2 regions of the Faecalibacillus sp. MSK20_93 genome follow, and region 1 is predicted to be linked to the other one. Evidence: riboswitches for the same ligand, from Rfam matches in the RefSeq annotation. Region 1 holds a riboswitch; the other holds the start of a gene.
What was found. Region 1 has a riboswitch for lysine ahead of LJD34_RS04105 (ACT domain-containing protein). Riboswitches for the same ligand answer to the same signal wherever they lie in the genome.
Positions count from the first base shown of each region.

Region 2: another riboswitch for lysine. It lies ahead of LJD34_RS03425 (Na+/H+ antiporter NhaC family protein); the one in region 1 lies ahead of LJD34_RS04105 (ACT domain-containing protein).

Region 1 covers NZ_JAJDKA010000008.1:11,608-27,916, reverse strand. The annotation lists gene LJD34_RS04125 (ATP-binding protein) at 1-321, opposite strand, end outside; gene lysA (diaminopimelate decarboxylase) at 527-1,825, opposite strand; gene dapB (4-hydroxy-tetrahydrodipicolinate reductase) at 1,837-2,580, opposite strand; gene dapA (4-hydroxy-tetrahydrodipicolinate synthase) at 2,582-3,475, opposite strand; gene LJD34_RS04105 (ACT domain-containing protein) at 3,478-3,954, opposite strand; lysine riboswitch at 4,043-4,216, opposite strand; gene LJD34_RS04100 (arsenate reductase family protein) at 4,317-4,664, shown strand; gene LJD34_RS04095 (zinc dependent phospholipase C family protein) at 4,664-5,428, shown strand; gene LJD34_RS04090 (flavin reductase family protein) at 5,452-5,997, opposite strand; gene LJD34_RS04085 (hypothetical protein) at 6,485-6,721, shown strand; gene LJD34_RS04080 (HAD family hydrolase) at 6,919-7,758, shown strand; gene LJD34_RS04075 (calcium/sodium antiporter) at 7,960-8,883, shown strand; gene LJD34_RS04070 (hypothetical protein) at 9,003-9,140, shown strand; gene LJD34_RS04065 (hypothetical protein) at 9,204-9,413, opposite strand; gene LJD34_RS04060 (MATE family efflux transporter) at 9,520-10,863, opposite strand; gene LJD34_RS04055 (Lrp/AsnC family transcriptional regulator) at 11,014-11,472, shown strand; partial or broken gene LJD34_RS04050 (proline racemase family protein) at 12,366-13,190, opposite strand; gene LJD34_RS16585 (hypothetical protein) at 13,206-13,349, opposite strand; gene LJD34_RS04045 (glycoside hydrolase family 1 protein) at 13,342-14,814, opposite strand; gene LJD34_RS04040 (pyridoxal phosphate-dependent aminotransferase) at 14,820-16,019, opposite strand; gene LJD34_RS04035 (PTS lactose/cellobiose transporter subunit IIA) at 16,076-16,309, opposite strand, start outside.
Region 2 covers NZ_JAJDKA010000006.1:54,499-70,807, reverse strand. The annotation lists gene LJD34_RS03495 (DNA methylase) at 1-1,005, shown strand, start outside; gene LJD34_RS03490 (YolD-like family protein) at 1,005-1,412, shown strand; gene LJD34_RS03485 (DUF2624 family protein) at 1,476-1,748, shown strand; gene LJD34_RS03480 (LiaF transmembrane domain-containing protein) at 1,822-2,439, shown strand; gene LJD34_RS03475 (class I SAM-dependent rRNA methyltransferase) at 2,454-3,656, shown strand; gene LJD34_RS03470 (helix-turn-helix transcriptional regulator) at 3,756-4,004, shown strand; gene LJD34_RS03465 (MATE family efflux transporter) at 4,189-5,547, shown strand; gene LJD34_RS03460 (helix-turn-helix domain-containing protein) at 5,626-6,234, shown strand; gene LJD34_RS03455 (C-GCAxxG-C-C family protein) at 6,279-6,677, shown strand; gene LJD34_RS03450 (HD domain-containing protein) at 6,670-7,161, shown strand; gene LJD34_RS03445 (Cof-type HAD-IIB family hydrolase) at 7,292-8,107, shown strand; gene LJD34_RS03440 (GNAT family N-acetyltransferase) at 8,136-8,639, shown strand; gene LJD34_RS03435 (pentapeptide repeat-containing protein) at 8,636-9,259, shown strand; gene LJD34_RS03430 (M42 family metallopeptidase) at 9,284-10,300, opposite strand; lysine riboswitch at 10,407-10,575, shown strand; gene LJD34_RS03425 (Na+/H+ antiporter NhaC family protein) at 10,624-12,120, shown strand; gene LJD34_RS03420 (Pr6Pr family membrane protein) at 12,172-12,849, shown strand; gene LJD34_RS03415 (AEC family transporter) at 13,019-13,942, shown strand; gene LJD34_RS03410 (GNAT family N-acetyltransferase) at 13,952-14,356, shown strand; gene LJD34_RS03405 (hypothetical protein) at 14,499-16,232, shown strand.

The DNA of each region.
Region 1 (16,309 bases):
ATAATTTTCGCTTGGTTCTATTTCAAATAAAAGAACTTTTTTATTTTCTATTAACCTTTCTTCATAATTAATTTTTACATTTCCATCAATTAAATAAGGTGCTTCTAAAAATTCATTTACTTTATGCGCATTCATGCAATCAAAACCAGTAATTTCTCCATTATCTTCTATCCCAACAACTAAAACTCCACCGTTTGCATTTGCAAAAGCAACTATATGTCTAAGAATGTCTACAGGTTTTATTCTTGCACTTTTACGATCAAAATACTGATTTTCTTCACTTTCAATAAGGTATTGATTAGTAATATTTTTTATTATCATTCCTAAAGCCCCTTTCCTCAAAAAAGTTTATATATTAGATACCCTATTTTACCATTGTATAGTATTTATTTCATCGCTTTTTAATATAAAATTTATAATTATATTTTTTCACATTTATTAATATTCATTCTATAAAAAAAATTTTATTAATCAATTCCAAATTAAAAACCCCTTGGTTATGAACCTAGAGGCTATTTATATATTTTTAATCTACATCATAAGCTACTAAATCATCAAAAGTTTGTCTACGAATAACTTCTTTAGAATGACCTTGGTATGTAAAGACAACAGCAGGTTTTGGTAATTGGTTGTAGTTAGAAGACATTGAATAATGATAAGCTCCTGTAGAGAACATTGCAAGAATATCACCTGGTTGAGGATCTTGTAACATAATATCTTTAATCAAAATATCTCCTGATTCACAGTTTTTACCAGCAACTGTTACTAAATGATCTGCTTCTTCTCCTGCTTTATTAGCAATAACAGCATCGTATTTAGCATTATATAATGATGAACGAATGTTATCTGTCATTCCACCATCGACACTAATATAATCTCTAATATCTCTAATATATTTATAAGAACCTACTGTATATAAAGTAATTCCAGCATTACCTACACAATAACGTCCTGGTTCTACTAAGACCATTGGTCTTTTCATATCTCTTTTATCGAAACCTTTATAGATGATATCCATGATCGTTGAAACAACATCATCAAATTCTAGTGGGTGATCACTTGCTGTATATTGGATACCAAAACCACCACCAGCATTTAATTTATTAATAACGATTCCAAAGATATCATAGATTTCATAAGCGATATCTACAAATTTATTCATTGCAAGTACATAAGCTTGAATTTCTTCAATTTGACTACCTACGTGACAATGAATTCCATCAAAGTTGATATGTGGTGCATCAATAACTTTTTTAATTGCTTTTAAGTATGTATTATCATGACTTGAAAAACCAAATTTTGTATCTTTGGCTCCAACACGGATATAATCATGTCCACCCGCATAAACACCTGGTGTGATTCTGACTAAACCATTGACCATGACATTTAATTTTGAAGCAATTTCTTCAACAAGTTCAATTTCATAGAAGTTATCAATAACAAAGTTTTCAACACCGTTTTCTAATGCGTATTGAATTTCTGAAGGTAATTTATTATTTCCATGGAAATAGATTTTTTTAGGATCAAATCCTGCTTTTAAAGCAACAGAGATTTCTCCTGCACTAACACAGTCAATTCCTACTCCATATTCCATAGCTAATTTATAGATTGCTTTACACGAAAATGATTTTGAAGCAAATAGTGGTAATGTATTTTCATATTTATCAATCATTTTTGTTTTTAGTGTATTAAATTGTTTTCTAATATGTCCTTCAGACATAACATAGAGTGGTGTTCCATATTGTTTTACTAAATCAGTTGCTTTGACATCATCTATGTATAAATCGTTTCCCTTAATTTGTGCAAATTCAGTTTGTAAAACCATTTCTTTTCTCCCTAATAAAGTGTTTTTAATGTAAATAAACCAGCTTCTTTATCTTGCAAAGCTTTAGCTGCAGCCAAAGCACCTTGAACAAAAACATCTTTTGATAAAGCTGTATGTTTAATTTCAATAATTTCATCTAATCCTGCAAACATAATTTCATGTTCACCAAAAATTGTTCCACCACGAAGAGCTTGAATACCAATTTCTTCTTTTTTTCTTTTTTCATGAAGTGAACTACGATCATAAACAGGTGTTGTTCCTTGAATTTCATCTTCCATTACTTCATATAAAAGTTTTGCTGTACCTGATGGTGCATCAATTTTTTGATTATGATGTTTTTCTAAGATTTCAATATCATAACCATTATCATAGAATTCTTTAGCAACTTGTCTTAAAATTTTTGTCACCATTTGAATTCCAAAGCTTGTATTATAAGATTGGAAGATAGCAATTTCTTTAGAAGCTTCTTCAATCTTATCTAATTCTTTCTTAGAAAAACCAGTTGTTGCAAAAACAACTTTTGTTTTATTCTTTTTAGCGTAAGCTAAAATATCATCAAGATTGTTTGGATGTGAAAAATCAATAATCACATCCGCACGATCTTGGACTTCTGTTAAATTACTATACATTGCTTCTGGTGCTTTTTCATCAAATTCATAAGAAACCACACCAATTAAATCAAACTCATCTTTTTCTCTTAATTGATGAGCAACTTTCTTACCCATCAAACCATATCCATATAATAATACTTTCATCCTAATACCCCAATTTTTCAAATTCATCCATTGCATCAAATAATGCTTTTTTATTTTCATCAGTTGTTGTAATTAATGGTAATCTTAAACATTCTCCACAAACACCCATTTTAGCAAGAGCTGCTTTAGGCATAATTGGGTTTACATCAATAAATAATAAACGTGAAATAGGATCTAAAGCATAAGCTAATGGTTGTGCTTCTTTAATATTTCCTTTTAAAATTAATTGTGTTAATTTTTCTACCGCTTCTGGATATAAGTTAGAAGTAACAGAAATAACTCCTTTTCCTCCAGCTGCCATAAATGGAAGGATATTATCATCACATCCTGAATATAAATCAAAGTCTAAATCAGCTGTTTTCGCTAAGACTTCCATGGCATAAGCAATATTATCAGTGGCATCTTTCATTGCTTGAATATTTTTATGTTTAGCAAGTTCAACAACGGTATCAACTGAAATATTTAATCCTGTTCTTCCTGGTACATTGTATAAAATCATTGGAATATCAACAGCATCAGCAATTGTTGTATAATGTTGAATTAAACCTCTTTGACTTGTTTTATTGTAGTAAGGTGTTACAACAAGAATCGCATCTGCCCCTTTTTCTTTAGCATAACGTGCTTTCTTTAAAGCTGTTTGTGTATCATTTGAACCAGCTCCACAAATAACTTTAACCCCTGTTCCTTTCGCAAGTTCTAATGTTAGATCTAATAATTTAAATTCATCTTCAATTGTAATGGTTGCTGTTTCACCTGTTGTTCCATTTACAAGTAAAGCTTGTACACCACCATCAATCATTCTTTGAACTTGTTTTTTAAATCCTTCAAAATCAATGTCTCCGTTATCAAACATTGGTAATACAAGTGCAACTGCACTTCCTTCAAAAATTGTCATATTTATTTATCCTCCTCGATATGAAATCTTTCTTTTAATAACTGAATTGCTTGATCTAAATTCTTTTTATCAATAACTAAAGAAATTGTTCTTTTACTTGTCGTAATTTGATAAAAATGAATATTAGCTTGTCCTAAGACATCAAATACTTCAGCTGCTAAACCTGGTGTTGTTTCCACCAATTTTCCCCCAACAGCAACTTTAGCGTATTTTCTAATTTGATAAATTTGAATTTGTTTAAATTCATCTTTTAATTTCATGATTGCTTGATTTAGTTTTAATTGGAATTCTTGATCTAATGTAATTTCAATTTGAACAAAATCATCAACAGTAACTTGTGAAATCATGTCTACATTAATTTCTTCATCTTTTAATATAGAAAAGATTTTCGCAATCATTTTAGGATGTTTTGGTACATTTAATAACTTAAGTTGAATGATTTCTCTTTCACAACTTATAGCTTCAATAATATCGTTCATAATTTCCTCCCTATATTTTATTCACCCTCATATAAAAAGTGACAAATAAAAAATTGCAATGAGTATCATTGCAACAAAAAAATTCGTTATCAATGATAGCTCCCCATTACCTTTAGATAATGACAGTTGAATAGGTCTTTCCTAGACACCCAAGATTATACCTCATGCAATAGATACAATCTTTCGGCAAGTGCTCCTCCTTCATTACCTTGTTGCATCAAATAATAATAATCTCATAACATCTTGCGCCTCTATCTTTATTTGAATAGATTTTATCACATCTTTAAATAGTATACAATAATAAGCCTTATTATTTTTCATTTATCAGTAATTTTGATATGATGGAAACAGGAGGGATATTTATGTTATTTATTTGTTATCCAAAATGTTCTACATGTAAAAAAGCTAAAAAATTCTTAACGGATCATCAAATTGAGTTTGATGAAAGACATATCGTTGAAGAAAAACTAAATAAAGATGAATTAAAAGCACTTTATTTAAAGAGTGGATTACCACTTAAAAGATTCTTTAATACATCAGGTAATCTTTATAAAGAAAAACATTTAAAAGATATTTTACCGACTTTAAGTGAAGATGAACAATTAGAACTGCTTTCTACTAATGGAATGCTTGTTAAAAGACCTATACTTGAAACGAAAGACAAAGTTCTTGTTGGTTTTAAAGAAGAACAATATAAGGAACTTCTCTAATGCCTGCTGGATATACACATTATTGTTTTGGTAAAGATGTTTATAAACATCTTGATGATCAAAATATTAAAGATTTATTACTCAGAAATGAAAATTGTTTTTTAATTGGTCTTCATGGTCCAGATATTTTCTTTTATGAAAGATGGAATAAAATAGCAAGAAAGATGCATCAAGAAAAAGCCAATACTTTCTTTGAAAAGGCACAAGATATTATTCAAAGTGAAGCACAACTTGCTTATATTCTTGGTTTTATTTGTCATTATTTATTAGATAGTCAAATGCACCCTTATATTAAAAGGATGATTAAAAATACAAATATGGATCATTTTGAAATAGAATCCGATTACGATCGTCTTCTTTTAAAAAGAAATCATCAAGATCCATTACATAAAGAAATCTATGAACATATTCGCTTTAAAGAAAAAGAAATATGTACTATTCAATCCTTTTTTCCTGAACTATCTTATTTAGATATTGAAAAAGCTCTTAAAGGATTAAAAAGAATTGATCATTTATTAAAAGCCCCTAGTTTTTTAAAAAGGGGGCTTATTTATGGATGTTTCCATCTCACATTCAATTTTCATAAACTCCAAGGTTTAATTATTAACTACCATCATAATAAAGAAATGGAAAAATATAATGATATTCTTGATAAGATCTACCAACAAACCTTAAAAGAAGCTCTTATTTATCTTCCTTTATATATTCAAAACTATAAAAAACACGCTCCTTTACCAGAACGCTACTATCACAACTACAAATAGTGCATCAAACGATGCACTATTTTTTATAAATCAAAACCATCTTTGAAAGCTTTACCAACATTTTCTCCTAAAACACGATACGTATTATTTACCATATCAAAAGCAATAATTTCCATTTTATCTACATCTATCTTACCATTTTCATCTAAATAATCTTCATCAATAGAAACATTCACAACATTTCCAATTAAGTTTCCATCTTCAAAAGATTCAACAGTACATTCTAAAGTAAGTGGATATTCTTCAATAATTGGTGCATCTACATATTTTGAAGGTGTTACATGGACACCACTTTTTTCAATCTTATCTTCTTTATTTCCAGAAACAACACCAAAATAATCAGAAATCTTTTCCGTTTTCTTTGTCGCAAAAGATAAAGTAAAAGCTTTCTTTAATTCTAAATTATCTGTTGTTTTATGTTTAGAAAGTGATACATAAACTTGATTATAATCATAAACACCACCCCACGCAGCATTCATGACATTGGCCTTACCATCTTGATCATATGTTGCAAGCATTAAAACAGGTAAAGGCATAAATTGCATTTTATCTCCTAAATCTTTTCTCATATATATAATTCTCCTGTGTATTTCTATTATATCACTTCTTAAATTTGAGACAAATTGAGTAAAAGACTTTGATATAATAAAAGTGTTATCGGACACTCCTTGACAGGAGATGGTATTTAACTTAGTTTGTTCTGTCATGGCAGGCGTAATGACTTATTACATATGCAAATGGTTAGACAGATTTTTCAAACGATAACTAGCCTCGTGTTAAATGTTCACGCTAAAAAACAAGAAAAGGTTAGAGCTGCCACTCTAGCCTTTTCATTTTGTGATATCTAATGTTTTTGAATTTCATCAATATTATAGCATTGCATCTTAAGACTATCTACGATAAAAAATATAAACTTTATCATTTTTAATATTCAATAAATAGTTCCTTTTAAATCTTATATTATACCATAATATCTATATTTTTTTAATTCTATTTTAATTATTTTATATCCTATACAATGTTCATATAGAAGAGTTTAAAAATGAGGTAAATAATATGGAAAATAGAAAATTGATTGATAGAGACGAGATATACTTTTTAGTATTTTTTTCTAACTTTTTTATAGGTATGTTATTATTAACAATCAAATATAATTTTGATTCAATTCAAGCATTTTTTGTATTTGCAAATATAGATCCTATTCCATTCTTTTTCCTTTTTATTGTATTTATTGCTTGTCTTTATTATTTTATTAAAATCATAGTCAAAAAACACATTTTAAAAAAAATATAAACTTTATTAAAAATTTTACAGGTTTTATTAAAAGAAATAGTTAATTCATATTTACATGTTAAGGTTCTTATTAAAGAGAAAGAGTTAGAATTGCAGCTCTAACCTTTTCTTTTATGCTTTTAAATTTGTAGCAATATTATCAATGACTTTCCCTTTCATTTTTAGTACAATGAAGTTATAAGAAAAAGGAGAAAAGTATGAGTAAAATTGTATTTTTAGATGTCGATGGAACATTAATTGATTATGAAGCAAAATTACCTGCTTCAGCCGCAAAAGCTGTTGATCAAGCTAGAGCTAATGGCCATAAAGTTTATATTTGTACAGGATGTTCAAAAGCAGAAATCTTACAAAGAAATTTATGTGATTTAGATGGAATGATTGGTGGAAATGGTGCTTATGTTGAAGATAATAATCATGTTGTAATGCATCAAGGTTTGTCTAAAGAAGATGTAAAAAATATTGTTGATTGGTGTAATGAAAGACATATTGGTTTTTATTTAGAAGCTAATAGTGGTATGTATTGTAATGATTATATGTTAGAACAAGGACCTGAAACCATGGTAAAATACGCCAAAGGTAAAGGAGCAAGCTTAGAGAATGCCAAAAGTTCTGCTCAACATTTTATTGATGGTTTCATTCATTTACAAGGAGATGAGTTATACCGCGACGATGTTAATAAAATCAGTTTCATTTTAAGAACATATCAAGACCATTTAGATTCTAAAGTAGACTTCCCTCATTTAGTTGCGAATACTTGGGGAGGTAAAGGAGAAGTTGCATTATTTGGTGATTTAGGACCTACAGGTATTACTAAAAGAAATGCTATTGAAGTCCTATTAGATTATTTACATGCTGATCCTAAAGATACGATTTCTTTTGGTGATGCTAAAATTGACTTGTCGATGTTTGAATGTTGCGCTTATAATGTTGCGATGGGTAATGGTGGTTCTGAAATTAAAGAAGCCGCTGATTATATTACTGATGATGTAAATGAAGATGGTTTATACAATGCCTTTAAATATTTAAAATTAATTTAAAGTTGCTTAAATAAATATTATTTGATAGAATAAATTTCATAAAAGGGAGTAGCTTGCCAAGCACTTGGTTCACTTCTTCGTCAGTACAGTTATAAAATTTATAACTCGGAAAGTGATTGAATAGCGAGACTTTTACTGCAATGCAGTAGGAGTCCGCTTTTTTTTATACCTACTGCAAAATAAAAGGAAGGAGTAATCGTTATGATTCAACAAATTATTATTTTATTAGTAGGTTTTATTTTTCTAGTAAAAGGAGCTGATTGGTTTGTAGACGGGGCGGCAAGTATTGCTAGAAAAATGGGTATCCCCCAACTAATCATTGGTCTTACAATTGTTGCTATGGGAACAAGTATGCCTGAAGCTGCTGTAAGTATTACGGCTGCCATGCAACAAAATGCAGGGATTACTATTGGAAATGTGGTAGGTAGTAATATCTTAAATATTTTTATTATTTTAGGTATTACAGCCTTGATCACCAATGTAAAAATACAAAAATCAACCATCCGTTATGAAATTCCCTTTATGATTTTTATAACAATCATCCTCATGATCTTTGGTATGACAGATATGAAAATTAATTTTATTGAAGGTGTTTTCCTTTGGATTCTTTTTATTGCTTATCTTGTTTATCTATTTATCATGGCAAAAAATAGTGAAACTCAAGAAGAAGAAAAAGATATTCCCGTTTGGAAATGTCTTCTCTTTATTCTCCTTGGAGGAATCCTTGTTGTTAAAGGAAGTGACTTTGCGGTAAGTGGGGCCAGTGCCATTGCTCGTTATTTTGGTATGAGTGAACGATTTATTGGTTTAACAATTGTTGCTTTTGGAACATCTCTTCCTGAACTCGTCACTTCAGTAACAGCTGCAAAACGTGGTAATGCAGGAATTGCGATAGGCAATATTGTAGGAAGCAATATTTTTAATATTCTTTTTGTTATTGGAACAACATCTCTTATTTGTAGTGTTCCTTTTGAAAGTAAGTTTATGATCGATTCTATGATTGCAGTAATAGCTGGATTAGTTCTCTGGTTTGGTACAATGAAACACAAAGAATTAAGGAAACCTTGTGGAATCGTTATGCTTTTATGTTATGGACTTTATTTTATGTATTTGTGTTTGATGTAAATTCTATTTACAAAAAAATTAAATAATAAATCAGAAAATGTAAATGTCTCTCCGTTTACATTTTTTTATATTTCAAAACTTTTTAAAATCAATAAACTAATGGATGTGAGGTGAGGGTGATGAGTCAAAGAGAAGAAAAAGTAAGAGAATTACATAACCAAGGTTTCAACTGTGCTCAAGCGTTTTTATGTAGTTACCAAGATCTTTTGCTAAGTAATCTTTATCTAACCCACGCCCTTGAGCAAGCCATTTTTTAACAATATCTAACGCCTGTGCAATTTAAATCACATTTTCACCTATATGCCCAACTCCTACAACACCTAACGTTTTACCATTAACTTCAACATGAGGGACTTGTAAATTATGAGTAAAGTTATCATGATTGCAGTATGAGCAACACGCTTTGAACTATAAGATGGAATATTACAAACAGTAATTTTCTTTTCCTTTGCTGCATCAAGATCTATATTGTTATAACCTGTTCCAGCTTCACAAATTAATTTTACAGAATCTGGAAATTGTCGTATCATCGTATACTGTTAAATCAGATGATAGTATTGATAAATCTAATTTTCTATCAAAATTCATTTTTTTTTGGCATTTAATAAAACACATTTGTTGTTCATAAATAATCCCCTAAATATTAAAAGAAAGCAATTCCTTTTTTTTACACCTATAATAAATTAATCCTATTAAATCTGCAAGTGCCCATCCAATAGGAACAGACCACCAAATACCAGTAACACCAATCGCTGGAATTGCTGATAAAACATAAGCTAACACAACACGTGTCCCTAAAGAAAATATTGTAAGAACGACACTCATACCAGGTTTACCTAAAGCACGATACAAACCATACAACAAAAACAAACAACCAATTCCACAATAAAAGGCACCTTCAATTTTTAAATACTTGACACCTTCCATAATAATTTCTGTTTCTTTTGCATCTATAAAAATAGTCATTAAATCTTTAGCAAAAATACATACAATAGTTGAAATAATCATGCAAAATCCCATAGAAAGACAAACTGCTGATTTTAATCCTGATTGAATACGCATTTTTTCTTTTGCACCATAGTTTTGAGCAATAAAAGTAGAAAATGCATTTCCAAAATCTTGTACTGGCATATATGCAAAAGCATCTATTTTAACAGCAGCAGCAAATGCTGCCATAACTACAGTTCCAAAACTATTCACTAACCCTTGTACCATTAAAATACCTAAATTCATTACTGATTGTTGAATACATGTAAGAACTGAAAACGAGATCACTTTATGAACCCTCTTTAAATGAAAATATTGTAATTTCATAATTGCTCGTACTTGTATATTTTTTATAAGTGAGTAAAGGCTGATGCCAATACCTGAAAGATATTGGGAAATCACCGTAGCAATAGCTGCACCTTCAACTCCTAATTTTAATACAATTACAAAAAATAAATCTAATCCAATATTAAGTATTGCCGAAATAGCTAAAAATATAAGTGGAATCATTGAATTACCAATAGCTCTTAAATAAGAAGCAAAATAGTTATATAAAAAAATAGCTGGTATTCCTATAAAAATAACAATAAGATAGCCTTTCATATCTCCCCACACTTCTTGCGGAACATGTAAAAAAACAGAAAGCTGATTAAGAAAAATATAAGATATTACTGTTAGTATAAACGTGATGAGTGCAATAAAGAAAAATGATGCACATACATCTTCCCGTAATCCTTTTTCATCTTTTTGTCCATATCTAATTGAAAACAACGCTCCACTTCCCATACATAAACCAAGGATTATAGATGTTATAAATGTCATTAAGGTAAACGATGAGCCAACACTTGCTAGAGCATTTTTACCGAGAAATTGACCAACAATCAATGTATCAACAATGTTATAACATTGTTGAAGTAAATCACCTAAAATCATTGGAATTGAAAAAAGAAGCATTGACTTTAAAACTGAACCTTTTGTTAAATCTCTATTCATCTTTTTGTATTCCTTTCGTAATATTTATCTTACGTTTCGTAAGTATTATAATCAAATATTTATTTTCAGTCAATATCTCTAATTTTTAAAAGATTTACTTATAATACGGAGCATGATAGTATTAAATAAATGATTAACGGAGGAATGATTATGTATTTAAATGGACTTGATGAATTAGATCAAAAAATTGTTCAATTATTAATAAAAAATGCACGTCTTTCTTACTCTGATATTGGAAAAGAGGTAGGGATTTCTAGAGTTGCTGTAAAAGCTAGAATTCAAGCATTAGAAAAAAAAGGGGTTATTGAAGAATATACAACAATTATCAATCCTCAAAAAATCAGTGGCGCTATATCTTGCTATTTTGAAATTGAAACATTGTCAAATTCGTTTACTGATGTTATAGACATATTAAACCAAAATAATATTGTTACTCAAATTTATCGTGTTACAGGAAAAAACAAATTACATGTACATGCTGTTGCTGCTTCTAATAGTGAAATGGAACATTTCTTACATACTACTATTGATACGTTACCAGGGGTTACGAGTTGTAGTTGTAATATTATTCTCTCACGTATTAAAGATATTAAAGGATTACGTTTATAATTATATATCATCTTTTTTAATAAAGGAGTTATTTGAAAATCTATCAAGCTCTAGAAATAGTCATTTAGTAGGTTTTTCCAACACATCATATTATGTCAATTATCCATGTCATCATATTGTCAGAAAACTTGTGCCAATGCGAGAATAAAAAAAGCTGTAAAGAAATATCATTAAGTTAAGGACAGACATATTTCTATGTTCTGTTCTTTTTCACAAATATATGACACTGTTAATACATTTTTTGGTGAATTTAACGTTCTATCAATAAGTTCATATTTTTCTCTTACTGTTTGTTTTTCAATTGTTTTGTAATTTGTTTTCTGTTGATAGATCTCACTCTTTTTAAAAAATCATTCTCCTGTTGGAGAACTTTGTTCTTATTCCAGTTGTTCTTCTAAAGATAAATCTTTGGTAGATGGTCTACTACAATTTTTGCTTCTTGTGTCTTTGAAGCCATCTTCTCTTACAGCCTTTTTAACGATTCGTAAAATTATTTCGTCTTCTTAATCCCAAAGCATAGGGATCAAATCCATATTTTTTAAATATCTCTATTGGCTGCATCCTATTTTGATAATCAATCCAATTCAAGCAGAAGTTCTTTAAATTCTTCTGAATAGGTTATGCTTTTATTACATAGGGATTTTCTTCTGATAAACTAAGCTGTTCATCTGTCAAATAATTAACTCCCATAAATACACCACCATTTCTCTAATAATCATAATACACAAAATAAAAGCCCTGTAAAACAGGACTAAGCACCAAAGTACTTTTTTCTTGTGTCCGTTTTACAGGGTCCATTTTAAAAATTTCTCTCTTTTTTTTAAAAGATTTGATTATATTAAACAATTAAAATGTTAATGTATACAAGGAAGGAAAATCACATTTTCATCATGTTAATTAATAACAAATCCATATTTTAAAGGATAATCTTCATCTATTAAAAATGTACTATATCCATCAATATAGGCTACTCCCGTAATACTTGGTATAATAGCTTTATATTTATCTATTTTAGTTTCTTCTATTACTCTTCCTTTAAAAGAAACCCCGGTAAAGCTTTGATTAATAAATGTTTCATTTAACTTTAATTTATTTGTGTTATACATATATGCAAGTTTTGCACAAGTTCCTGTACCACATGGGGAACGATCAATTATGCCTTCTTCACTAATAACAATATTTTTTTGTCCATCATCTGTCTTATGATAAAATTCTACATTAACCACTCAATTTATCGGTAAAGTAGGGTGTTTCACATCATATTTTTCGTTAATTTGTCTCAATAAATTTACTCCAAGTTCTTTAAATTTATTTGCATTATTAATATTGATTTCTATGTCTAATTGATCAGCATCTACCAAAGCAAAAAATGATCCTGAATAACTAATATCAAAGTGGATATTATTTACGAGATAATTTTCTTCAAATAAGAAAGAAGGAATATTTTCAAAAGAAACACTTTTTGTCTTTCCATCTTCAACTTCTACATCTACATGAATAAGTCCAGCTGGCATTTCTAAAATTAAATGAGTTACAGGTTCTACAACTTTAACTAGATTTTCATTAACCAATGTCATAGATACTCCGATAGTAGCATACCCACACATATTTATCCATCGGTTGGCATCCATGTAAATGACACCTATATCCGCTTCCTTAGAAATTGGTTCTACTAGAAGTGCTCCAACCATATCTTTATGACCTCTAGGTTCACACATAAGTGCTGATCGATATTAATCATAATTATTTTCTAAATACTCTTGATATTCCATCATAGATTTTGCTTTATGCTTAGGAAAACCTTCAGTAACAATACGTGTAGGTTCTCCTAAAGTATGTGTTTCAATCGTCTTAAAACAAATTGCTTTTTTATTCATCAAAGACACACGCTCCATTCGATTCAATTAATTTTTTATAATAATAGAATGAGTCTTTTCTTTGTCTTTCTAACGTTCCATTTCCAGCATTATCCAAATCTACATAAATGAACCCATAACGTTTTTTCATTTCTCCTGTTGAAGCACTTACTAAATCAATAGGTCCCCACCAAGTATAACCAAATAAGTCTACACCATCATCAATCGCTTGTTTCATTGCTTTTGTATGTGCTTTTAAATATTCAATACGATAAGGATCATGAACTTTACCATCTTCACTCACTTCATCAATTGCACCCAATCCATTTTCTGCAATAAATAATGGTATATGATAACGTCCATAAATTTCATTTAATACCCAACGTAATCCATCAGGATCAAAAGCCCAACCCCATTCTGATTTTTTTAAATAGGGATTTGCAGCTCCTAAATTAAAGTTTCCTGAATCTGTATCAACTTTTTGATCTAAGCAATCTGTTCCAGAAGTATAGTAACTTAATGAATAAAAGTCCACAGTTCCTTCTTTGAGAATTTTTTTATCTTGTTCTGTGATTTCTAGTGTTACACCTTTTTCTTTTAAGAAGCTTTTTGTAAAGTAAGAGTATTCACCTCTTACTTGCACATCTCCACAATACCATAGTTTACGCATTGAGTTTTGTGCAGCTAAAATATTAATTGGATTACAAGAATATGGATAATGTGCATCCGATGCTATCATACAACCAATTTTATTTGATGGATCAATTTCATGTCCTGCTTTAACCACTAAAGCACTAGCTAAAAATTGGTTATGTAATGCCGCAAAACGTTTATTTTGTTTTTCTTTAGACATTGAATCATCACTTACATTATTAATATCAATTACCGTTGTTTGATTTGATAAGATACCTGCACCATAAACATCACCAAAGTAGTTCATTGTCATATTAATTTCATTAAATGTAATCCAATAATGAACTAAACCTTTATATTCATTAAATAAAGTTTTAGCATACTTAACATAAGCACCAATTGTATCTTTACATAACCAACCATCTTGTTTAATAGCTAATGCCATTGGTGTATCATGATGCATAATTGATACTAATGGTTCTATTCCATATTTGTGACATTCATTAAATACATCTCTATAAAAATCTAATCCCTTTTGATTTGGTTTTTCATCATCTCCATTTGGGAAAATTCTCGCCCATGAAACTGACATTCTATAGACTTTAAATCCCATTTCAGCAAATAATTTAATATCTTCTTTATAACGATGGTAATGATCAATACCTATTTTTGCAGGATAATAAACTCCTGATTCTTCTTTCATTGTTAATTTTCTAGGATTTCTACGTGTTCCTGCTGTTAATAAATCAGTTATCGCAAATCCTTTTCCATCTTCATTCCATGCTCCTTCACATTGGTAAGCTGCTGTTGCACCTCCCCATAAAAATCCTTTTGGGAATTCATTATTATTCATAATCATTATCCTTTCTGACTAACAAATTTTTCTACGCCAAATTTTAAACGATTTAATCCTTCATGTAATATTCCTTTACTTGTAGCTATACAAATTCGAACATGTCCTTCAGATTGATCACCAAAATAATTATGTCCTCCTGGAACAACTGAAAGCTTAACTTCTTTCTTTAAGAAATCAACTAATTCAACTGCTGTACAGTTTAAATCTTTAATATCTACATATAATAAATAAGTTGCTTTAGGTCTATATGCATGTAATTGAGGAATATTGTTATTAATAAAGTCTACCGCATAGTCTCTATTTTCTGTTAAATGTTTTATAAATTCTTTTCCCCAGTCTCTAGAATCATTCATTGCCGCAATGGCAGCTACTTGAGAAATTGAAGTTGCACCTCCTGCAGTAGACATAACATCACTTGCTTCTACCAATTTATTAAATGCATCATCATTTGTAGTATAAACACATCCCACTCTAAGACCTGCTAGTCCAAAACTTTTTGAGTAACCAAATACAGACATAACTCGGTGACATCGTTCATTTCCTAAACAATAAATACTTTCAAATTTTGCATCTGGATAAACAATATCTGACCAAATTTCATCATTCATAATATAAAGATCGTATTTTTCACAAAGTGACATAATATAATCTAATTCTTCTTTTGTATAAGTCAATCCATAAGGATTATGTGGATTACATAATCCTATCATTTTTGTTTTATCAGTAATACAACTTTCTAATTTAGAAAGATCCATTTTTCTATTTTTTTCATCAATTACACAAGAATAATATACTGGTGTTGCTCCTGCTGCTAAGCATGATTCTCTAAATAAAAAATCACAAGGATCAAAAACAATCATTTCATCTCCAGGTTTTAAAAATGCTTTTGCTACAATATACATTGCTCGTGCTGCGCTATCTACCGGTAATACATTTTTTGCTGGAATATTTTCATTCTTTAAATCTTTAACATAATTCGATAAAGCAATTTTAAAATCATCAAATCCTGTTTTTGGTGTGTATGAAAAATACCCATCAGAAATATAATCTAGCATTGCTTGTTTTACCATAGGTGGACAAGGAAAATCAGGATCTGCAGCTGTTAATGGAATAACTCCTTCCTCAACTTCTGCCCAACGCAAATTGTACGCTTTTCTTTTTAATACATCTAAATTTACATTTTCATCATCAAAAAATGACATATATTCATCTCCTATCTTCTAAATTTGGCAGGAATATATTCCTGCCAAATAAGTAATTATTTATTTTCTAATTTTTTAAATCTTTTATCAATAACTTCAAACAAATCAACTAAATGCATTGCTACATTTAATTCACTACTTGCACACATACATGTATCTTGTGCATGAGAGAATAATATTGAATATTCTAATTCTTCTCCACGAGATTCTGCTTGTAAAGCATCTGTTTGTACTTGATGAGCTTGTACAATAGCTTCATTTGCTTGCTTTAATAATTCTTTTGCATTTTC
Region 2 (16,309 bases), on a different contig from region 1:
TCCCAAATTTTAAGTGATATTTATGAAACAACAGGCCTTATAGCGACAGCAGGAATTGGTACGAATTTATATTTATGTAAAGTCGCAATGGATATAGTTGCTAAGCATATAAACAAAGATGATAATGGGCAACGTATTGCCTTACTTAATGAAGAAAGATATCGAAAGTATTTATGGAATCATCGTCCAATCACTGATTTTTGGCGAGTAGGGAAAGGATATGCTAAAAAATTAGAAAAAGAAGGACTTTATACAATGGGAGATATCGCAAAATGTTCACAAGGTGCAGAGAATGAATATTATAATGAAAAACTTCTTTATGATTTATTTGGTGTTAATGCTGAGTTACTTATTGACCATGCATGGGGTTATGAATCATGTACAATGAAAGATATTAAAAATTATAAACCCGAAAGAAATAGTATTGGAACAGGTCAGGTATTAAGCCGTCCTTATAATTTTGAAAAAACAAAATTGATTGTTAAAGAAATGTTAGATTTGTTAGCACTTGATTTAGTAGAAAAAGGATTAGTAACCAATCAAATTGTTTTAACGATTGGTTATGATAAAGATAATGAATATCATGGAGAAATGATGATTGATCGTTATAATCGAAAGATTCCTAAACATGCACATGGAACAATCAATTTAGAGCGTTATACTTCATCATCAAAATTGATAATTAAAGAAGTAATAAAGAAATTTGATGAAATAGTAAATAGGAATTTATTGGTTAAAAGAATCAATATTTCAGCATCCAATGTTTTATATGAAGATAAAGTAAAAGATATGATTTATCATCAACAATTGAATTTATTTACAAATCATCAAAATATAAATCAAAAATATGAAAAAGAAGCTTTAGAAAAAGAAAAGAATTTACAAAAAGCAACTCTTAAAATCAAACAAAAATATGGTAAAAATGCAATTCTTAAAGGAATGAATTTAGAAGAAGGAGCAACAACAAGAGAAAGAAATGAAATTATAGGGGGACATAAAGCGTAATGGCCACAATCAAAAATATTCATGATTATAGTGATATCATAAATCTTCCTTATAAAAAATCTAAAAAGTATAAACATATGTCTCAAAAAAATCGTGCAGCACAGTTTGCTCCTTTTGCTGCTCTTACAGGACATAAACAACTTATTCAAGAAACCCAAAGGCTAACAGAAGATAAAAAGGAGCTTGATGAAAATAAAAAAAGTATTTTAAATCAAAAATTACTTTATTTTATAGAAACTAAAGAAAAGATAAAAATTACTTACTTCAAAAAAGATCAAAAAAAATCAGGTGGAGATTATTTGACGACCATTCAAAGAATAAAAAAGATAGATTCAATTTATCAAACAATTACTCTTCAAAATGGTCAAATTATTAAAATGGAAGACATTTATGAAATCGAACAATAGGTCATATTCGTTGAATCCCTTATTTATTAGAGATATAATATTTGTAAGAAAGAAGGGGTGAATATGAAGGATATGAACGCATTAAATCATAAGTTACAAACCATGACAAGAAAGGAGTTAGGGGCAATTTGTAAATCACATAATTGTAAAATCAATGATGATAATTTATCGATTGCTTTACATTTGATGAAGAATAATCCTTCATCAATCCTAATCGAAGAATATCAAATTATATTTCTTATTGAATTAAAGAAAGAAACTTCTAAAGAAATATCAGATGAATTCGAAGATATCTTAAAACATGATTTCATTCATGAAATCGAATTACTTCATTAATAGCACATAAGTGCTATTTTTGTTTAATCAAAATGCTATTTATATGCTATAATGATGAATTGAGGAGAAATTTATGAAAAAAATTGAAAATACCGTTATAGGCCTTATTTTGATCATTATTGGAGTTATTATCGGACTAAATGCTTTTCATATTACAAATATAGATTTATTCTTTGATGGATGGTGGACATTATTTATTATTGTTCCTTGTTTTTTTGGTTTATTTAAAGATCAAGATAAAACAGGAAACATCATAGGTTTGATTGTAGGTATCTATTTATTGCTTTATTGTCAAGGATTAATAAATTTTCAATTTGCATGGAAATTAGTGGTTCCTGTTATCTTTGTATTAATAGGATTGAAAATGATTTTTAAAGATACTTTTAATAAAAAGAAACCTCGTCAAAATATTTATGATAATCAGTTATATACAGGTGGAAATTATGATGTTACTTTTAATGGATTGATATTAGATTTATCAAAGGCTTATTTAAATGAGAAAACGAACATTACGATTTCAACTTTGTTTGGTGGGGTTGATTTATATTTGCCAGATGATGTAAATATTCAAATACAATCATCTAATTTTTTAGGTGGTGTCGATCTTCATAAAAGAGAAAATAAAATAGAAAATACAAAAGTTATTTATCTTAATGCACGTTGTATTTTTGGTGGTATAAATATTAAATAAAAGGAGTCAATAGAATGGAAAGAAATTATCCAGAAATTATTATTTCAGATGAAGGTGTTACTTGGCTTGATAAAGGTCAAATGTGGATGTATAAAAATAATTTAGAACAATGTGATCCTCAAATAAAAAATGGTGAACTTGTTGATATTGTTACAAATAAAGGAAGATATTTAGGAACAGGTTTTATTTCTTTAAAAAGTCATATTACGGTACGTATTTTATCTAAAGATAGAAAAGAAATAATTGATCGTGAATTTTTTAAAAAGAGAATTCAACAAGCTTATGATTTTAGAAAAACTGTTGAAGGAGATAATTTATCTAATTGTCGTTTAATTTTTGGAGAAGCTGATTTATTACCTGGACTTGTGATAGATCGTTATAATGATATTTTAGTAAGTCAAATCAGTTCTTATGGTTTAGAACAAATTAAAGATATGATTTATGAAATTGTTTTAGATGTCTTAAAAGCAGATGGAGAAGAAGTTAAAGGTATTTATGAAAGAAATGATATCCAAATTAGAACTAAAGAAGGTTTAGAACAATATAAAGGCTATTATAAAAATAAAGATTTACCTACACAAACAATTATTAATGAAAATGGTTTATTATTACACGTAGATGTTGAAAATGGACAAAAAACAGGATATTTTTTAGATCAAAAATCAAATCGTTATTTACTTAGAAAAATTGCTCATGGAAAACGTGTCGTTGACTGTTTTAGTCATACAGGTGGTTTTGCCTTAAATGCTGCTATGGGAAATGCTAGTCATGTTGTTTCTGTTGATGTTTCTAAAACAGCATTAGATCAAGGCTATCAAAATGCTAAACTTAATCATTTAGAAGAAAAAATTGATTTTGTACAAGCAGATGTCTTTGATTATTTAGATGAATTAAAAGAAAATGAATTTGATATAATTGTTTTAGATCCACCAGCATTTACGAAATCAAGAAGAACTGTTCAAAAAGCTTATAATGGTTATAAAAGAATCAATAAACAAGCAATGAAAGTTTTAAAAAATGGAGGATATCTTATTACATGTAGTTGTTCACGTTTTATGGAAACAGCTAATTTTGAAAAAATGTTAAGAGAAGCTGCAAGTGAAGCAGGCGTTGTTTTAAAACAAGTTTCTGTTACTCAACAAAATGCAGATCATCCTATTTTATGGACAATGGAAGAAACATCTTATTTAAAATTCTATATTTTCCAAATTATTTAAGAGTTAGATTTTTTCTGACTCTTTTCTAAATTATTTCCTTGGAAATAATTTATTGCAACAAAATAACAGAAAGAATATAATACATATTGGGTGAAAAAGATGGATAAAAGTACAAATGCGGTTGCTTATGCACCGGGATATTATATTCGAGATATACTTACAACTTTAAATATCTCTTATAACGATTTTGCACAAAAGATGGATATGAATCTAGATGAAGTGACACAACTTATTTTAGGGGAATGTGAACTTAATGAAGAAATTGCTAAAAAATTAGAAGCATTCTTTCATGTGGAGGCATCACGTTGGCTTACTTTAGAAAAGCAATATCGTATGACAAAGAAATGATTTCATTTCTTTTTTCTTTGTCAAAATATGCTTTATAAGCATAATATTATCTACAATAAAAGTATTGGAATAATAAAAATAAAGAAGATAAAATATCACTATACATTTAAGTTATAGTAGATTGCACAATTATTATTGTACATCTTGAATTAAAAGAAATAGAATAGTAAACAGGAGGGATAATATGAAGAAAAAGAAAACATTTGATATGTTAAATGGTTCTATTTGGAACAAGCTCATACTTTTTGCTTTACCATTAGCAGCAAGTAGTATTTTACAACAATTATTTAATGCAGCAGATGTTGCTGTTGTCGGAAGTTTTGCAGGAAGCGGGGCATTAGCTGCCGTTGGAGCAAATGGTCCAATCATTAATTTACTTGTTAACTCATTTGTAGGGTTATCAATAGGTGCTAATGTTGTTATTGCATCATTTATAGGACAAAATGATGAAAAGAGAACATCACTTGCAGCACATACTTCAATTTTAATGTCGGTGATTATTGGAATTGTTTTATTGTTTGTAGGATTCTTTTTCGCAAGACCTATTTTAGAGTTGATGTCAACACCAGATGATATTATTAATCTTGCAGAAGTATATTTAAAAATTTATTTTATTGGGGTTCCTTTTGTCATGCTCTATAACTTTGCTGCAGCTGTTTTAAGAAGTAAAGGAGATACTCAAAGACCACTTATTGCATTATTTATTGGTGGAGTCATTAACATTATTTTAAATTTATTCTTTGTTGTTGTTTTACATATGTCTGTAGAAGGAGTAGCTATTGGAACTGTTGTTTCTAATATCTTTAGTTCTATGATGTTACTTTATTGGTTAATGCATGAAACAGATGCTTTAAGAATTGATTTAAAAGAATTAAAAATTAATGGAAGAATTTTAAAAAGAATTGCGAAAATTGGGGTTCCAGCTGGTTTACAAGGTATGGTTTTCTCTATTTCAAATGTTTGCATTCAATCATCATTAAATGCTTTAGGATCAGATGCTATTGCAGCCAGTTCAGCAGCTTTAAACTATGAATATTTTGCTTATTATATATTAAGTTCATTTGCTCAAGCTGCGGTTACATTTATTGGACAAAATTATAGCGCTAAAAAATATGACCGTTGTAAAAAGATTACACTTCAATCTTTCTTATTAGGGGGTGCAACAACAATGGTTGCTTGTATGATATTTGTAATCTTTGATCATTTCTTTATTAGTTTCTTTACATCAGATGCTTCAGTAGCTAGTTTAGCTTATACAAGAATGAAAATTATTTTACCATTCCAATTCCTTAACATGTCAATTGAAGTTTTCTCAAGTGTAATGAGAGGTGTTGGTTATTCAAGTGTTCCAGCAGGTATTTGTGTTGCGGGAATTTGTGGAGTAAGACTTGCTTACTTATATACAATTTATCCATCAATTGCCTCATACGATCATTTATTAATCATTTATCCAATTAGTTGGTTTGTTACTGTATTAGCACTAGCACTTGTTTATTTCATTCATGTACGCCCAAAAGTTTATCATCATCAAGCAGCCAATTAAGGCTGTTTTTCTTATCTCTACGATGCGTTTGTTTACATTTTGTATGAATATACATAAAATGCAAGTGAGGTGAAAGTTATGAATCAAGAAAAAATAGGAAGTTTTATTGCTCAAAGAAGAAAAGATAAAAAGCTTACACAAGCTAAACTTGCAAGCTATTTAGGAATTAGTGATCGGACAATTTCTAAATGGGAAAGAGGAAAGGGTCTACCAGATCCTATGTATATGTTAGAACTCTGTCAAATATTAGATATTTCAGTCAATGAGCTGTTAACGGGAGAATTTATCGAAGAAAGAAATTATCAACAAAAAGCAGAAGATAATTTATTAATGATGGCCAATCAAGAAGTAAAACAAACAAAGAAAATGTTCTTTTATGAAAATGTTATTGGCATTGGTTCAACGAGTATCTTTTTGATTTTAATTTTTATGTCTGCTTATTTTGTTGAAAACAGTGTATTAAAAGTCATCTTGTTTATCTTAAGCTTTATCTTTTTGATTATTGGTGTATCAATTGCTTTAAAAATAGAAACAGAAGAAGGCTATTATGAATGTCAAAAGTGTCATCATAAATATATTCCAAGCTATCAACAAGTTTATTTTGCAATGCATTATGGAAGAACAAGATATATGAAATGTCCACATTGTCAAAAAAGAAGTTGGCAAAAAAAGATTTATTCAAAATAAAAATTCGTTATAATAAAGATATAAAAAGAAAAGGAATTTGAAAGATGAATAAACATATAGAAAAAGCAAAAGAATTAAGAAATGCTACACCCATGGTTCATAATTGTGCACAAACAATTATGGAAGTTTATGCCGATGATTTAGGAATCAATAAAGAACTTGCTAATCATTTGGGATGTAACTTTGGTGGTGGTATGAAATGTGGGAGCGTCTGTGGTGCTATTACCAGTGGTTTAATGATTTTAGGAGCAAAAGGAATTGATTCACCAGCAAAAGTGAACCAATTTATCAAAACAATTTCTAATAATCATCATGGACTTATTAATTGTGCAGATTTACTTAAAGAAAATGCAAAGAATGGTGGACAAAAGAAACCTCATTGTGATGGGATGATTCAAGAAGTAATCGAACTTATTGATCAAATGGAGAAAGAAAATGATTGAAGAAATTGAACAAGGCATGATTTTATATACTCAAGGAAATAAAATCAAACATGATGTTGCCCATTTTTTAAAAGTGCATCAATATGCACGTATTATTGGAAAATTAGAGCATTTAGAAAAAAGAGAACAAGAAATACTCGAAGTAGCTGCTATTGTTCATGATATAGCTTGTCCAATGTGTCGTGAAAAATATGGAAATTCTGCAGGATATTTACAAGAACAAGAAGGACCAGTTTTAGTAAAAGATTTCTTAAAAAATTATTCTTTAGATGAAGCTTTTATTGAACGTGTGGCTTATTTAGTAGGACATCATCATACGTATAAAGATGTAGATGGTTTAGATTATCAAATTTTATTAGAAGCTGACTTTTTAGTAAATGGTGATGAATCGAATTTCACTAAAGAAGCTATCGAAAAAATGAAAAAGAATGTTTTTAAAACAAAAACAGGAATAGAACTATTAAATCATATTTTTGAATTATAAAATATGTTATAATGAAAGTCCTTGGCAGGGGCGTGAAAAAGCAATGTGAAAACATTGTTTTTTCTTTTTAAGAAATAATTTTGTTTTTTATAAAGGCTTTGTTATAATAGTCGCAAAGGTAGGTAGAAAAATGTATAAATTAATAGCATTAGATTTAGATGGAACATTAACAGATAAAAACAAAAATATTTTAGAAGAAACAAAGCAAGAACTTATTAAATTAGCACAAAAAGGTGTTATTATTGTTTTAGCTTCTGGAAGACCAACAGCTGGTATCTTTAAAGAAGCAAAAGAATTAACTTTAGATCAAGTAGGAGGATATTTATTATCTTTCAATGGAGCAAGAGTTTTAGATTATAAAACAAATGAAGTTGTTTATGAACAAACATTATCAAGTGAAGTTGCTCATGAAATGTATGATCGTGCCAAAGTATTTGGTTTATCACCACTTACATATAACGCTACTGAAATCATTACAGAAGATATTGGAGATCATTGGATTCAATTAGAAAGTTTCACAACAAAAATGAATATTAAACATGTTCAAGATTTTAAAAAAGAAGTGAACTTTGATGTCAATAAAGTATTGATCACTGGAGAACCTGCGTATGTGGCTCAAATTTTAGATGAATTCAAAGCTCCATATGAAGGAAAGATGTCTATTTATAGAAGTGATCCTTATTTTATTGAATGTATGGCAAATGGAATTGATAAAGCTGCTTCTTTAGATGTTTTATGTAAGAAATTAGGAATTAAACAAGAAGAAACAATTGCTTTTGGTGATGGTTATAATGATTTATCATTAATTGAATATTGTGGATATGGTGTTGCTATGGAAAATGCTGTAGATGAAGTAAAAGAAAGAGCAAACTACATTACTTTATCTAACAACGATAATGGAATTGCTTATTGTTTAAAACAATTAGAAGAAAAAGGACTTATTTAAACTCTTAAGAAATTAAGAGTTTTTTAAAATGATAAAAAAACAAATCGCTTTTCATAGCACAGAAATAGAAGAAGTATACACCCTTTATCAACAAGCATTTCCAAAAAATGAACAAATGGATTTAACTCGATTATTTGATGAATTACATTTAGGCGCTATTTATGGTTATTATCAAGAAAATCAACTTGTAGGTTTTGCTATTTTATGTATTCAAAGTCAAATAGCGCATATTTTATATCTTGCTGTAAAAAAAGAATATCGTGATCAAGGTATAGGAAGCTATATTCTTAATGATCTAGCAAAACAATATGATTCTAAAAAGATTATTGTAGATATTGAAAAAATTAAAGATACTTCTAATAAAGAACAAAGAATAAAAAGAAAACAATTTTATTTAAAAAATGATTTTAAAGAAACAGATGTCTTTTATGCTTGGCAAGGAGAAGATTATGTTATTTTAAGTAAAAATGGAATTGTTCAAAAAAAAGAATTTTGGAATTTTTGGGATTCCTTAAAGAAGGAGAAAAAATGAAGTTAGTTGCACCTAAACTATCCTATATAGAAAAAACAAGTTTTGAAGAATGTTTAAAAAAAATGAAATTTCAAGATGTTCATATTGATCAAAATATTCAACAAAGAACAATTATTCAAGATTTAACTTTTGATGGTTGTCTTTTTGAAAATATTGATTTTACTAAAGTTTCATTAAAGCATCTTGATTTAATAGATGTTACTTTTGATAAATGTGATCTATCAAATCAAAATTTTGATCATCAATATTTAAATCGTGTACAATTTAAAAACTGTAAATTAACAGGAACTTCTTTTATTGAAACAAATTTAAAAGATGTTTTATTTGATCATTGTCAGGGACGTTATAGTAATTTATCATCAAGTCAATTGTTCAATGTTATGTTTGATCATTGTGATTTACAAGAAGCATCATTTTATGATGCAAACTTTAAAAAAATACAATTTAATGAAACAAATTTAATACAAAGTGAACTTGCTTCATTACATCATAAAGGATTAGATTTATCTACATGTCAAATACAAGGGGCAATGTTTGATCTAGCAAGTTTAAAAGGATTGATTATTAATGATTTTCAAGCTGTAGATTTAATAGGGATCCTTGGTGTTAAAGTAAAATAAAAATGTTGTCATTTGGCAACATTTTTATGCTATATAAGCAAGTAATAATTTTAAAGTATTTTCTACAGCTTGAAGATGTGTTCTTTCCATACCATGACTAGCTGCTACACCTGGGCCAATTAAAGCGCCTTTAATATTTTGACCACCACGTAAAGCGGCTGAAACATCACTGCTGTAATAAGGATAAATATCAATAGCGTATTGTAACTGATGCGTACTTGCAAGTTCAATGAGTTTAGAAGTTAAATCATAATCATAAGGTCCACTACCATCTTTAGCACAAATACTGACATCATATTCACTACAAGCTAAATCTTCACCAATACATCCCATATCTACAGCAATCAATTCATCAATATCAGGATGAATATAACTACTTCCGTGTCCTACTTCTTCATAAGTAGAAATAATAATAATGAGATTATGTCTGGGTTTAATATGATTATTAGCTAAATGCTTAAGTATTCCAAATAAAATAGCGACAGACATTTTATCATCTAAAAAACGTGATTTAATAAAACCAGATGCTGTAATTTCAGTTTTAGGATCATAAGCAATATAATCACCATTTTGAATACCTAAAGCTTGTACATCTTCTTTATTTTTAACTACTTCATCAATTCTTACATGCATATTTTCACAATCTCTCGGTGCACTTTTAGCATCTTTATAAACATGAACAGCAGGATAATTAGAAAGAATTGTTCCTGTATAACATTTACCACTTCTTGTATGAATACGACAATATTCACCATCCAATGTAGGAATAATTGGCCCACCAACATTTGTAAAAGCTAATGTGCCATCACTTTTAATACTTCTAACCATTAATCCTAAAGTATCCACATGACCACAAAATCCTACTGTATAATCATCTTGACCTTCAACATAAATTTCTAGATTTCCTTTATTTGTTTGATGCGTATGAAATCCTAAATTCTCAGCTTCTTTTTGACAATGGTGAATGACTTCTTTGGTATATCCAGAAGGACTATCAATTGCCATGATTTCTTTTAAAAAGTTTATGATATAATCATTCATTTTACTACCTCCTAAAGGTATTATATCATAATAAATTGTACTTGATTTTATACAATTTGATTGACAAGTATGTTGGACTTTGTTATTCTTGAAAAGACAAAATAGAAGAATTGGTAGAGGTGCATGAATCAAGAGTAATTGTTGATAATGTTTGGTGACAGTCAACAATGAAAGGGAAACGTGCCGAAGAAAATAACAGCACCAAATGTTATTTATCTGGGAAATTATAAAATATATAATTTCTTGTCACTTTTTAGTGGAGAGCTATCTTGTATGTAAAGTACTTTGATATTCTCAAGGTACTTTTTTTATGGAGGAAAAGAATGAATTATGTAAAGACAATATGGGCTTTATTACCGCCTGTAATCGCAATTATTTTTGCTTTAAAAACAAAAGAAGTTTATATTTCATTACTCATTGGAATTGTTTCAGGAACTTTATTACTAACAAATTTTCATCTTATTGAAAGTTTAAATTTATTGTTTGATACAGTTGTTAATTGTTTAAGTAAACCTTCTAATATTGGAATTTTAATATTTTTAGTAATGTTAGGAATTATTGTGACTTTAATGACTAAAAGTGGAGGAAGTCAAGCTTATGGAAAATGGGCTAAAAAGAAGATGAAATCTTCTAAACAATCTTTGTTTTCTACTTTTATTTTAGGCGTTGTTATCTTTGTTGATGATTACTTTAACTGTTTAACAGTTGGAAGTGTTATGCGTGAAATCACAGATGAATTTAAAGTTTCAAGAGCAATGCTTGCCTATATTATTGATAGTACAGCAGCACCTGTTTGTATTATTGCACCTATTTCATCATGGGCTGCAGCTGTAAGTGGTTATACCTCAGGGGATGGTTTTCAATTGTTTTTAAATACAATTCCTTTTAATCTTTATGCTCTTTTAACAATTGTCATGGTTTGTTATGTTATTGGCAGTGAGTTTCATCTTGGAAAGATGAAAAAACATGAATTAGCTGCTCAAAATGGCGATGTTTGTTTTGGGGATGATTCTTATCAGACAAATGAAGAAATTTCTTATAATCAAAAGGGGAAAGTTCTAGATTTGATTTTACCTGTTATTGTTTTAATTATGAGTTGTATTATTGGGATGATTTATACTGGAGGATTCTTTGATGGAAAAGATTTAATTACTGCTTTTAGTCAATGTGATGCTTCGAGAGGGCTTGTTTATGGTACATTTGTTACTTTGATCTTTGTCTTTATTTTATATATTCCAAGAAAAATTATTTCTTATAATGAATTTGTAGAATGTATTCCTGAAGGTTTTAAAGCAATGGTTCCATCTATTTTGATTTTGGTTCTTGCATGGTCTTTAGGAGATTTAGTTTCTAATCAGTTACAAGCAGGGGCATTTGTTTATAATACGTTACAATCTGCTTCTATTTCAACAGCTATTTTACCAGCATGTTTATTTATTGTTGGGGCAGGTCTTTCTTTTTCAACAGGGACATCTTGGGGAACTTTTGGTATTTTGATTCCGATGGCAACTTCTTTATTTCCAGAAGGATCAACAATGTTGGTGATTTCCATTGCTTCCATTCTTGCAGGTGCCGTTTGTGGTGATCATATTTCACCTATTTCAGATACGACAATTATGGCTTCTACAGGGGCGCAATGTAATCATCTTTATCATGTAACCACTCAAATTCCATATGCCTTAGTTGTCGCAAGTGCTTGTTTTATAGGATATCTTGTTGCTGGATTTACACAAAATGTATTATTAACATTATTTGTTGCTTTTGTTTCATTAAGCATCATTATTTTTGTAATTCGTCTTTATCAAAAAAAGAGTTCATAAAAACATTTGAACCTCAAAATATATTGTGGTATAGTGTTGCGGGTGATAAAAATGAAAAAGAGTAAGATATCTTTAATAATGAAAATCATTGCAGTAGTCGCATCTCTTTATGGAATGTTACAATCATTAGATCATTGGATGTTTTTTACGTATTTTACGAATTTATCCAATATCTTTATAGATATTATGTTAGTGATTTTCATTATTTATGATCTAAAAAAAGCAAAATATATACCACAAGGGATGTACCTTATTAAATTTATGGCAACGATTTCCATTACATTAACGTTCTTTGTTTATATGTTGTTACTTGCACCAACGAATAGTCAGGGATTTATTGGTGCCTATTTAAATAATGGAGCAGGAAGTTTATGTGTACATTTCATTACACCAGTTCTTGCTATTATTGATTTTCTATTATTTAGTGAACACTATAGACCAGATGAAAAACATGTTTATTATTCAGTAGTACCACCACTTGTTTATGTAGGTTATGTGATTGTTTTAGGAAATGTTTTTCATATAAGATGGTACAAGGATATGTTGGCTCCTTATAATTTTTTAAATTATGGTGCGCCAACAGGATGGTTTGGATTTGATTTATCTTTATTAGGTTCAAAAACATTAGGTATTGGAACTTTCTATATGATTGTTGTTTTATTAATTATTTTTATTGGTTTAGGTACTTTATTTTTAAAATTAAAGAGAACAAAGAAAGATTTATATTAATCTTTGTTAGAATAATTAAAAGATTGTAATAATTTGGGATTACCCCTTTTATTACAATTTTTTTGTTATGATACACAGGCAAAAATGATATTATTTTAGTTTTTTGAAAAAAACAAAAGAAAAAATTGAATTGTGATAAGATAGTAAGGATTTATAGAGGGGGAAATTTATGGATATCATGGTTGTCTTTCAAACAATGTTAAAATTGTTTTTATTACTTATTTTAGGATTTGTTTTATTTAAATGTCATATTTTTGATGAATATACAAATAAAAAAATATCAGCTTTAATTGTCAATGTTGCTTCACCAATGTTGATTATTAGTTCTATTGCGGGGGTTGAAGGAAGTAATAAAAGTATTGTCTTTTTAATGATAGGTGCAGGTATTTTAATGTATATCGGTTTTATTATTTTAGGGAAAATCATTAATCGAATCTTTCCATTTCCTAAAAAAGATTGGCCTGTTTATGAATGTATGGTCGTTTTTGCGAATACAGGATTTATGGGATATCCTGTTTTATTAGATGTTTTTGGACAAGAAGCTGTTTTCTATGCATCACTTATTCATATGGCTTTTAACTTTTTTGTGTATACATACGCTATTATGTGTCTAACAAAAGGAGACGATAGTGAATTTAAATTAAATTTTAAACAATTATTAACACCAGGAATTATTTTGATTTTTGTAGGAATATTTATTTACTTATTCGATATTCAACTTCCTAGTGTACTTATGGATACGATTAATAGTGTTGGTTCACTTACAGCTCCACTTTCAATGATGATGATTGGTTCATCATTAGCTGTTTATCCTATTAAAGATAGTTTTACAGATTGGCGTAGTTATGTCTTTGCTTTTGTTCGTTTAATGATTGTTCCTTTTGTAACAATGATCATGTGTCGTTTATTACACATTGATGCTTATTACGCTAATATTACAATTATTACAAATGCGATGCCAGTAGGATCAATGGTTTTAATGCTGGCAACACAATATAATGCAAATGTAAAAATCGTTACAAGAAATATTGTTGTTTCAACTTTATTATCAGTGATTACAATTCCAATTGTTGTCGCAACAATGTTATTATAGGAGAAAAATATGAATTATAAAATTTATGATCAATTGCCTCAAGAAGCAAAAGAAATTAGAATTAAAGTTTTTATGGAAGAACAAGGATTTAAAGATGAATTTGATGATTTAGATGATCTTTGTCAACATCTTGTTGTTTTTGGAAATAATCAACCGATAGGAACATGTCGTTTTTATTATGATGAATCTTTAAAGTCAAATGTGCTTGGAAGAATTGCAGTTATTAAAGAATATCGAGGAAAAAAAGTAGGACAATATATTGTTAAAACTGCCTGTTCTTTAATTCAAGGAAATGTTTGTTTACATGCGCAATTACAAGCTAAACCTTTTTATGAAAAATTAGGCTTTAAAGCTTATGGTGAAATAGATTATGATGAATATTGTCCACATACTTGGATGAAAAAAGAGATGTGAAAACATCTTTTTATTATGTCAATAATTGACAATTGAAAGAGCTTACGCTACAATTTAGACAAAGGAGACACATAGTCTCATTATTTAATGATTTAATATGGTACAATAAGTCTCAATTAAGAAAAAGAAAGGAAAAATTCAAATGAAAATCAAAAAAATATTTTTATCAATGTTGTTGATGATCGTAGCTATATGCTTTTGTCCAACAAAAGTATTTGCGACAAGTACGATAGAAAGAACAACAACATTAGACGTAAGCAAATTTATTCAAGATGAGGAAAATAAAGAAGAAGGATGGAGTTGGAATTCAACTACAAATACATTAACATTAACAAATGTGAATTTTAATACGGGTGATAACAAGAGCATTGTTTTACCATCTGATAGAGATATACATATTGTATCAAATGGAAATAACAAGCTTATATCTAGCAAAACAGTCATTTATGGCAAAAAGGATGGTCCGGGATTTATTATATTTGGTGGCAATGGATTATTAGAATTAAACTCTAAGAAAGAATTACCAACAATAGATGCTAATGATCTTTTATTTGAAAGTGGAACAGTTAATGCTATTGGAGGCAGCATAATTACTATGCAAACTATAAAAGTTGACGGTGGATATGTCAAAGTTGATACCTCACAGGTAAGTGACGATGGTTGGACAGATGGACTCTATGCATGTGGAAGTATCGAAATATCTAGTGGGACAGTAGATATTATTTCAAACAGAGTAGGTATATTTGCTACAGGAACAGGACATCCAAATCCAACGACAGGAATAAAGATAACTGGAGGGAATATTGATGTATCAGCCAAATTATATGGAATGTGTTCAGGAAATAATACATACAAAAAAGACGTTTACATTGAAACAACAGGTACAATAGATTTTAAAGACAGTTCAATAGGTATAGCGTTGGCAAATGGAAATTTAACAATAAAAAAAGGAAACATTATTTTAAAAGAAGGCAACCAATTATATGTGAATTCTAAAAGTAACACGCAAGGAACAGTAACAATTGAAAAAGCTGATTATACAAAAGTTAATGAAGCAAAATCAAAAGTACCAGCTGATTTAAGCGTTTATACGGATGAATCGGTAAAAGCATTACAAGATACTTTAGCAGCTGTTGTAGAAGATAAGGATGTTACTGAACAAATTGCTGTTAATGGTTATGCAACATCAATTGAAAATGCTATTGTAGGTTTAAAATATAAACCTGCTGACTACACAAAAGTCAATGAAGCAAAAGCAAAAGTGCCAAGTGATTTAAGTATCTATGCAGATGAAACAGTAAAGACATTAAAAGATGCTCTTGCTTTAGTAGAAGAAGGAAAGAATATTACCGAACAAGCAACGGTAGATGGTTATGCAGATGCAATTAATAAAGCTATTGAAGGACTTGTAAAGAAACCTATCATATATAAAGTTATTGAAGGTGAAGGAGGAACTTTTGTTAAGAAAAGTGGAAAAGATATTTCAATACGAATAGATCATGAATATACAGAAAATGTAAAAGTTGAAGTAGATGGAAAAGAAGTTTCTAAGACAAATTATAAAGTGATAAAAGGATCAACAATTGTTACGTTTAATAAGGAATATTTAGAATCATTACCTGTTGGTAATCATGAGGTCAAGGTTTATTTTGAAGATGGTTATGCAACAACAACTTTAATCATTAAAGAACAAACAAAAGATAATAATGAAAAGAAAGATACCATATCAAATAATCAAGAAAATGTAAAAGCTGAAAATAAACAAGAAGTTAAAAAGGTAAATACAGGTGATAATACAAATATTATAGGTATTACTTTATTATTGGTAGGAAGTTTGATAGTTTTAATTTATTTAAATAAAAAGAAAACAGCTTAATTAAGAAGATATCGTCATAGTAGGCGATATCTTTTATTAGGTATATTAATAGATATAAAAAATCTTTGACAAATAAA